Regions from separate parts of the Streptomyces sp. NPDC003035 genome, predicted to be linked through region 2. Evidence: riboswitches for the same ligand, from Rfam matches in the RefSeq annotation. Region 2 holds a riboswitch; each other region holds the start of a gene.
What was found. A riboswitch is a leader RNA that binds a small molecule or an ion and turns the genes downstream of it on or off. The one in region 2 is predicted to bind cyclic di-AMP.
Positions count from the first base shown of each region.

Region 1: linked by a shared signal. The riboswitch ahead of ACFYV5_RS30575 (transglycosylase SLT domain-containing protein) and the one ahead of ACFYV5_RS27300 (transglycosylase family protein) in region 2 are both predicted to bind cyclic di-AMP.
Region 3: linked by a shared signal. The riboswitch ahead of ACFYV5_RS00485 (M23 family metallopeptidase) and the one ahead of ACFYV5_RS27300 (transglycosylase family protein) in region 2 are both predicted to bind cyclic di-AMP.
Region 4: linked by a shared signal. The riboswitch ahead of ACFYV5_RS16540 (M23 family metallopeptidase) and the one ahead of ACFYV5_RS27300 (transglycosylase family protein) in region 2 are both predicted to bind cyclic di-AMP.

Region 1 covers NZ_JBIAPJ010000011.1:76,577-78,767, forward strand. The annotation lists partial or broken gene ACFYV5_RS30570 (phosphoribosyltransferase) at 1-422, shown strand, start outside; gene ACFYV5_RS30575 (transglycosylase SLT domain-containing protein) at 532-1,386, opposite strand; cyclic di-AMP (ydaO/yuaA leader) riboswitch at 1,391-1,550, opposite strand; gene ACFYV5_RS30580 (flavin-containing monooxygenase) at 1,850-2,191, opposite strand, start outside.
Region 2 covers NZ_JBIAPJ010000009.1:91,236-93,426, reverse strand. The annotation lists gene ACFYV5_RS27305 (transglycosylase family protein) at 1-699, shown strand, start outside; cyclic di-AMP (ydaO/yuaA leader) riboswitch at 959-1,134, shown strand; gene ACFYV5_RS27300 (transglycosylase family protein) at 1,138-1,830, shown strand; gene eno (phosphopyruvate hydratase) at 2,177-2,191, shown strand, end outside.
Region 3 covers NZ_JBIAPJ010000001.1:116,134-118,324, reverse strand. The annotation lists gene ACFYV5_RS00490 (GntR family transcriptional regulator) at 1-99, opposite strand, end outside; gene ACFYV5_RS00485 (M23 family metallopeptidase) at 263-1,045, opposite strand; cyclic di-AMP (ydaO/yuaA leader) riboswitch at 1,058-1,222, opposite strand; gene ACFYV5_RS00480 (M16 family metallopeptidase) at 1,423-2,191, opposite strand, start outside.
Region 4 covers NZ_JBIAPJ010000004.1:694,319-696,509, reverse strand. The annotation lists gene ACFYV5_RS16545 (PrsW family intramembrane metalloprotease) at 1-186, shown strand, start outside; gene ACFYV5_RS16540 (M23 family metallopeptidase) at 269-1,375, opposite strand; cyclic di-AMP (ydaO/yuaA leader) riboswitch at 1,387-1,534, opposite strand; gene ACFYV5_RS16535 (PP2C family protein-serine/threonine phosphatase) at 1,746-2,191, opposite strand, start outside.

The sequences.
Region 1 (2,191 bases), on a different contig from region 2:
GGGTCGTCAACGCGCGCGTGCTGGCCGAGACCGGCGTCTCCGACCGTGACCTCGCCGCCGTCGAGGAGCGGGAGGGGGAGCTGCTGCGGCAGCGGGCCCAGCGCTATCGCGGGACGCTGAGCCCGGCCCGCCTCGACGGCCGCACGGCCGTGGTGGTCGACGACGGCCTGGCGACGGGCGCCACGGCGCTGGCCGCCTGCCGGGTCGTGCGCGCACGGGGAGCCGCGCGGATCGTCCTCGCCGTGCCGGTCGCGCCGCAGGGCTGGCCGGAGCGGATCGGCGGGGAGGCCGACGAGACGGTCAGCGTGTACGAGCCGGAGGTCTTCTACGCGATCGGCCAGTTCTACCAGGACTTCTCGCAGACCCCGGACGAGGAGGTCATCGCCTGCCTGGAGCGCAACCGTACCGCGCGCGGATCGAGCCCCGGCCGTCCCTGACGCCCTCGCGTCATGGCCGCGCGGCCCGAGGCCGGACGGCGAAGCCCCGGCCCCGAGAGGGGGCCGGGGCTTCGCCCGAGTGACGCGCCGGCGATCAGTAGGGTCCGTTGACGTTGTCGATGGAGCCGTAGCGGTCCGCGGCGTAGTTGCAGGCCGCGGTGATGTTGGCGATGGGGTCGAAGAGGTCCATCGAGGTGCCGGGCACGTGGTACGCCAGGAAGGTCGGCTCGATGACCTGCAGGAGCCCCTTGGACGGGGTGCCCTTGGCGGCGTTCGAGTCCCAGAGGTTGATGGCCTGCGGGTTGCCCGAGGACTCGCGCATGATGTTGCGGTGGATGCCCTCGTACGTACCGGGGATGCCGTACTGCGCCATGACGTCCAGCGATTCGCGGATCCAGCCGTCGAGGTCGTTGGTGTAGCTCTTGGCGGCCGCGGGTGCGGCCTTCGCCGGGGCCGGCTTCGCGGGAGCCGCCTTGGCCGGGGTGGCGCTCCGCTGCTGCGAGCGGTCGGCCCGGTCGGCGTCCTTACTGGCCGGGGACGCGGGCTTCTTGGGAGCCGCGGCGGATTTCCCGCGGAGCGTCAGTTCCAGGCCCGGATGGATAAGTGACGGGTTGTCACCCACAATGCTGCGATTCGCTCGGTACAGGGCCTTCCAGCCGCCCTGCACACTCTGCTCCTGCGCGATCAACGAAAGGGAGTCGCCGCGAACGACCTTATAGGTCTTGGCGGGGGCGTTCTTCGCGGCGGGAATCGATTCCGCGATCTTCGCCGGAGCGCTGAAGACGGTCTTTCCGGCGGGGGCGGTCTCGGGTGCCGTGCCGGGCGTCGCGTGCGCGGTGGCCGTGCCGACCAGGGGCAGGGCCAGCGCGGCACCACCCGTGCTCGCGAGGGCGATTCCGCGGGTCAAGGGACGTCTCTTGGGGCGCCGGTGCTTACCGTGTGCGGGCATGATGCATTCCTCTCCGGCGCCTGCGGGGTGAGCTGTCGGGTTCGGGCTGGAGATGCCCGGCCGCACGTGTGCGACTTCACCCCGAGCCGCTCCGGAGAATCCGGACCGGCGAATAGTGGGTCCCCCGCTCCTGCCTTCGGGTGAATGATCGGCATTTTCGGACGGTGGCAGGATTCGGCGATCCGTCCGGGTCGAGGTGACCGTAGGCGAGAAATGTCGACAGAAACAAGACGTCGCGTTCGTGGGGAATTCCGGGAGAGGTTCTTCGCCACCCCCACCGCGCCGAACTTCCTTGAAAGGAAAGGGAACGGCCGGGGTCGAGAGATCACCTCGACCCCGGCGTGATTCATGTCACCGCAGCGCCATATCGGTCATTACGGTAAATTCAGCCGAGTTGAGAAAAGGGATACAAGGGGCGCTAAAAACCCCTTGTATCCGTTTTGGCCGGAACTGTGGTCGTACGTCAGCCGGAGACGCTCGCGGCACCCGTCTCGCCGTGACGCGCCGCGAGCACCCGCGCCAGCGGGGTCGGTGCCAGCGTGCGGTCCAGGTTCGTGCGCATCGTGGTCGCCGCGTCCAGGACGTAGTTCTGGCGGACCTTCCACGGGCCCCGGTCGCCCTGGCGCGGGAAGGCGTCGATCGAGCGCCGGACGTATCCCGCCGCCAGGTCGAGCAGAGGGCGCTCGCGCAGCGGACCCTCCGGCTTCGGCACCACCGCCGCGTACCGCCTGCCGCCCATGTGGTTGAGCACCTTGCACACGAGGCGCGAGGTGAGGTCGGCGCGCAGCGTCCAGGAGGCGTTCGT
Region 2 (2,191 bases):
GCGCTCGCCGCGGGCTCCATGCAGTGGGCCACCTGCGCCCCGATCGCCGGGTTGACGAACGACGGCGCCGCTCCCGGTGTCGACCCGGGTCCGGCGGTCGCTCCGCCGGAGTCCACGGCCCCCCTCCCGGAGTCGAACCTGACCGCGGGCCTTCCGGCCGCCCCCGCGGCCCCCGACGCCACCACTCCCGAGACGACCGCGCCCGCGACGCCGGCCCCGGACGCCCTCACGGAGGCGCCCGTCACGTCCGCCACGCCCACCGCACCCACCACGCCCTCCGTGCCGGTGGAGTCAGGCACCGGCAAGCACCGCGGTGACGCGGCCCCGGAGGAGACGGTCAATCCGGGCAGTATTGGCGAAACGGGACGTCACGCGTCACCGAGCACCTCGCCGGGCACCTCGCCGACTGACGCGCCGACAGGTGGGGTGACGCCGGGCGAGGATGCCAACAATGCGGACCTTGCGGACGGAACGGACTCCGGGGGCTCCGAGGACGTAGCGGACTCCAAGGACACTTCGGACGCATACACCGTCAAGCCGGGCGACAGTCTCACCGAGATTGCTCAGGAGAACGAACTCCCCGGCGGCTGGGGCGCCCTCTACGACGCCAACCGGTCGACGGTCGGCACCGATCCGGACCTGATCCTGCCTGGCCAGAGCCTCGATCTGACGATCGGTCTGCCCGGATCCAAGGGTTAGTTAGATTCTGTATGTCCAGTTCTGTGCAAGTGAGACATGGGTCTCTTTGTCGCAACTGGCGTATCACGTCCGCAAACTTTGCTTCCGTCACCTCTCACCTGCGTAAACACCCTTCGTCCCGGAGCACGTACGGGCGATTTTTCCCCAATGGACGTCTTTGAACTTCCGAGGGGTCTGTGTCTACGGTCATCACCGCTCGCCACCGCGGGCCCCGTCGACCGATACGCCGAATCCTGCCGTCGGCCGATGGGAACAGTCGTCGCGTCATGCGCCGAAGGCAGGAGCGGGGGACCCAAGGTAAGTGCCGCCCCCGGCCGTTGAGACAGACGGCCGACGGAGCGGCTTGGGGTGAAGCCGCGCGCTAGGTCGCGCGGCCGGGCAACTCACATGGCCCGAACCCGACAGCTCACCTCGTAGGCGTCGGTGAGGAGATTTCCCATGCTGTTTTCCGCCAAGGGCAAACACCGCCGTCCCTCCAAGGCCACCCGCGCCGTCGCCCTCGCCGGTGTCGCCGGTGTCGCCGTCGCCGCCCCGCTGATGACCGCCGGGTCCGCCTCGGCCGCCACCGCCTCCGAGTGGGACACCGTCGCCCAGTGCGAGTCCGGCGGCAACTGGTCCATCAACACCGGCAACGGCTACTACGGCGGCCTGCAGTTCTCCGCCTCCACGTGGGCCGCCTACGGTGGCACCGCGTACGCCGCCACCGCCGACCAGGCCTCGAAGTCGCAGCAGATCGCGATCGCCGAGAAGGTCCTCGCCGGTCAGGGCAAGGGTGCCTGGCCGAGCTGTGGCGTGGGCCTCTCCAGCGCCTCCCCGGACACCGGTGCCGTCGAGGCGCCTGCCCAGCAGGCCGCCCCGAAGCAGGAGCGTCAGGCCGAGCAGCCGACGACCCGCAGCGAGACGCGGACCGCCCCGAAGAAGGCCGAGTCCAAGAAGACCGTCACCACCCCGACCGGCAAGAAGGTCGAGAAGGGCGACGGCGAGTACAAGGTCGTCGCCGGCGACACGCTGAGCAAGATCGCCGCCGCCCACGACGTCAAGGGTGGCTGGGAGAAGCTCTTCCAGCTCAACAAGGACGTCGTCGACGACGCCGACCTGATCTACCCGGGCCAGCAGCTTCACCTGAAGTGAGCCCGGCGGTTCGCGTGAGTCCGGCGGCTCACGCGGTCCCTCCGACCCTCCCGCGGTGACCACCCCGGTCCGGCGCGCCCTTCCCCCGTGCGCGCCGGACCGGGGTTCCGCGTTTCCCGAGGGCTCCCCCTTCCCGAGGGCTCCGCCTTCCGGAGGTCCGCGTTACCGGAAGGTAGCTTCGGGGTCGTTCGCCCCGGGATGCATGCCCTTGGGTCCTTTTTCGTCCCAGCGGGCGGGCGCCCGGCTGGCCGGAGCCCCGGAGCCGGTTAGGCTCTTGTCGCAAGGCCGAAGCGACCCTGCACAAGTGTTCGTCACATCTAGCGTCACATCCCAGAAGGAGATGCTCGTGCCGTCCATCGAC
Region 3 (2,191 bases), on a different contig from region 2:
GGCCAGCTGTTCCTCGGTCAGCCGGCTGCCGCACGCGAAGACACCGGAGACGATGTCGTCCCGGATCGCCGTGCATACCGAGTGCGCGGGAATGCGCATGTTCGACCTCCGCTTTGATCCGCGCGAAACCGGTTCGCCGCGACTCTATTGCAGCAGAGCACTATTTCCGATGGGTCTCCGGGAAGCATGGATATCTTTTGGCCAGCAAAAAGCCCCGGCTCAGTACGAGCCGGGGCTTTTCTGACGTGCTGTGAGTCTGCGGTCAGACGTTCACGCCGCGGGCGCGCAGATACGCGACCGGGTTGATGTCGGAGCCGTACTCGGCGCTGGTGCGCGCCTCGAAGTGGAGGTGCGGGCCGGTCGAGTTGCCGGTCGAGCCGGAGAGGCCTATCTGCTGGCCCGGGGTGACCGACTGGCCGACCGAGACGCTGATGGCCGACAGGTGACCGTACTGGGTGTACGTGCCGTCGTTCATCCGGATGACGATGTTGTTGCCGTACGCGCCACCCCAGCCGGCCTCCACGACGGTGCCGGATCCGACGGAGACGACCCGGCTGCCGGAGGCGGCACGGAAGTCGACGCCGGAGTGGCTGCCGGAGGACCAGAGCGACCCACCGGCCTGGTAGCCGGTGGTCACGTACGAGCCGGCTATGGGGAGCTGGAAGGAGTTCAGGCGCTTGCGCTCGGCCTCACGGGCGGCGCGCTCCTTGGCCTCGCGGATCTCCTTGGCGCGGGCCTCGGCCTTGCGCTTCGCCTCGGCCTTGGCGCGGGCGGCGGCCTCGGCGCGCTCCCGGGCCTCGACGGCCTCGCGCTCCTGGGCGGCGGCCTGGGCGTCGATCGTGTCGGCGAGGTCGTCGACGGCGACGATCTGGGTCAGGCCGGTGTCCTCGGGAGAGGGGGCGTCCGCGTCGACGGCGAGCGCCGGGGAGGCGAGGGTGCCGATGACGCCGGTGGTGGCGAGTGTCGCGATGCCGGCGATGCCCGCGCTGCGGCGCGCCAGACGGCTCGGACCACGATGCTTCCCGGTGGCACGGGTGAACGCCATGTAGTGGCTGATCCTTTCCTTCCTTCTCGCCTACCGGGTTAGCTGACGGGTTCGGAGCAGGAAGGTCTCCTACGGGCTCCTCCGCACGGATGCGAAGGCGTCCGATTCACCCCAGGGACTTCATGGGTCCCCGGCTCCCCAGGCTCGCGCCTGACGGGGACTCGGCGATGACTGTCCGATGCCGCGGGCGCGGCGGATGCAACTGGCGAACAGCCGGACCGACGCTAAGCGGACCGTCTTTCAATCAGCAAACAGACACGGCTGTTTGTAAGACATGCCACAGGGCATACAGCCACCGTCTTCCGCAATACGGACATAGGGAAGGACCCCGACGTACCGTGACGTCGGGGTCCTCCTAGGGTGCTCGGTCGCCTCGATCAGCCGGTGACGACGGTCACTTCGCCGATGCCGAGGGCGCGCACCGGCTCCTCGATCTGCGCCGCGTCACCGACGAGCACGGTGACCAGACGGTCCACCGGGAAGGCGTTGACGACGGCCGCCGTCGCCTCCACCGTGCCGGTCTCGGCCAGGCGGGCGTACAACTGCGCCTGGAAATCGTCCGGAAGGTGCTGCTCGACCTGGTCGGCGAGCGTTCCGGCGACGGAGGCGGCCGTCTCGTACTTCAGCGGCGCCACGCCCACCAGGTTCTGCACGGCCACATCGCGCTCGGCGTCCGTCAGACCCTCCGCGGCGAGGGTGCGCAGCACCTTCCACAGGTCGTCAAGTGCCGGGCCGGTGTTGGGGGTGTCGACCGACCCGCTGATGGCGAGCATCGAGGCGCCGTTGCCCCGGCCGTCGGAGCGCAGCACCTGGCCGAAGGCCCGCACGCCGTACGTGTAGCCCTTCTCCTCCCGCAGGACGCGGTCCAGACGGGAGGTGAGGGTGCCGCCGAGGCAGTACGTGCCGAGGACCTGGGCCGGCCAGACGCGGTCGTGCCGGTCGGCGCCCACGCGCCCGATGAGCAGCTGGGTCTGGACGGCGCCCGGCCGGTCCACGATCACCACGCGGCCGGTGTCGTCGGCCGTGATCGGCGGAACGGGACGCGGCTCGGCGGCGTTCCCCGTCCACGCGCCCAGCGTCTCGGCGAGGACCTTGTCCAGGTCCACGTCGGTCAGGTCGCCGACGACCACGGCGGTGGCCGTGGAG
Region 4 (2,191 bases), on a different contig from region 2:
CACCGCGCGGAGCGCGGAGCGGCCGGCCCGGACTTCACCGCCCGCGAGCAGGAGCTCCTCCACCACCTGTGGCAGCGCAAGGCGGTCGCCTCGCCCGCGCTGACGTACGCGGCACGGGCCACCGGCCGCGTCTGGGCGCCGCCGCAGTACCTGGACTACGGCGGCTACAACCCGTACCGCAGCTAGGACGCCCGGGAGACGGCCGGCGACCCGGCCCGCCGACACCCGCCGGCGACCGAGACCGTCGGCGACCGAGGCCGCCTGCGACTCAGACCGACAGGCCCTTGTCGCGCAGCCAGGCCGCCGGGTCGATGCCGTCGCCACCCGAGGTGTGGACCTCCAGGTGCAGGTGCGGGCCGGTCACGTTGCCGGTCGCGCCGACGCGGCCGATCGTCTCGCCGGTGCCGACGGACTGGCCCACGCTCACCGTCATCGAGGACAGGTGCGCGTACCAGACCTCCGAACCGTCCTCCAGCTCCAGGACGATCCGGTAGCCGTAGGAGCCGGACCAGCCCGCCGAGGTGATGGTGCCGCCGTGCACCGCCTTGACCGGGGTGCCGGTGGGCGCCGCGAAGTCGAGGCCGGTGTGGTAGCCGGAGGACCACATGGAGCCGGACTGCCCGTACGTGGAGGTGAGGGTGTACGAGGAGGTGGGCAGGGCGTAGCTCGCGGCGAGCTTGGCCAGGCGCTCCGCCTCGGCCTTGGCCGCCGCTTCCTCCTCGGCCTTCCGCTTCGCCTCGGCCGCCGCCTTCTCGGCCGCGTCGGCCTTCACCGCCGCCTCGGCCGCGGCCTTCTCGACCGCCAGCCTCTCCGCCTCGGCCTTCGCGGCGGCGTCGGCGGATGCCTGCTGCTGCTCGGCCTGCTGGAGGATGCGCGCGCGCAGCGCCTCGCCGGCGTCGGCGGTGGCCTCGGACGCGGAGCCGCCGTCGGTCTGCGTGGCCGCGTCGGCTTCGGCCGGAACGGTGAGGGAGGCGGTGAGCGGCTGCGGGTTGTTCGTCCCGGAGCCCGTCCCCTGCGCGTCCTCGCCCCCGTCGGAGAGGAGCTCGCCGACGCCCGGCAGTTCGGAGGCGTCCGGGAGGTTCAGGTCGGGGAGGGATATGGAGACCGCGGGCTTGTCCTGGGCGGTGGCCATGCCACCCGCACCGACCGCCGCGATGACACCGACGCCGAGGACGGTGGACGAGCGGGCGAAGCCCGACCGCTGCTTCACGACCCGGTGGCGGCCACCGGAGCGGGACTGCTGACGGAGCGACTCCTCGGTGGGGTTCCACTCCCCCCAGGTCGTGGCGTCGTCGTCCGAACCGGCGGCAGCCGACGCGCCGAACGCTTGGAACCCGTCAAAAGTGTCTTCGGGGGCAGGGGTGTTGGACGCCACGGAGGCGCACTCCTTTCCTTCCTTACCGCCTACCGGGTTAGCTGACGGGTTCGGAGCAGGAAGGTCTCCTACCGGCACGGTCGCACGAGTGCGAAAGTGCCCGATTCACCCCAAGTAGTGGGTCCCCGGTTCCTTTTCAGGATTCGGCGCGTGCGCACGGTGCCGTCTCTTGCGACGGCTGAAACGACCGCGCTGCGTTATCGAACGTTAATAGACACGAGGGCCGGATTCCAAGCCGTTCCGGATGATCATTAACGGGATTGGACAGGTACGGGCCGATTTGGGCCCGCATCCTCGAACAACCAGCGAGACCCGCCAAACTGACGGTGTATCAATTGTTATCGGAGCGGTACGCCGCCACTACGCATGGTCACGGCACCACCGGCATCGTGCGCCGCCGCTCCGGCTGCCCCGCCGCCGGACGGCTCACCGCGAGCAGCGCCATGTCGTCCGTCGCGCCCCCGCCCGTGTACCGGCGGACGTCGTCGACGAGCGCGTCCAGAAGCTCCTCGGGCCCCGGGAAGATCCGCCCGGAGAGCCGCTCGGCGGGATCGTAGAAGTCCCCCGAGGCGTTGCGGGCCTCGGAGAGCCCGTCGGTGTAGAGGAGCAGCGTCGCGCCCGGCGGATACGCGGACTCGTCCGCCCGGTCCGGCCAGGCAGCCAACTCCCCCATGCCCAGCGGCAGCGCCGGCTCGGTCGGCTCCAGCAGCGTCACACCCCCGTCCGCGTACAGCAGCAGCGGCTCGGGATGACCGCGGTTCACCACCCGTACGCGACCGTCGCCGCGCGGGATCTCGGCCAGGACGGCGGTGGTGA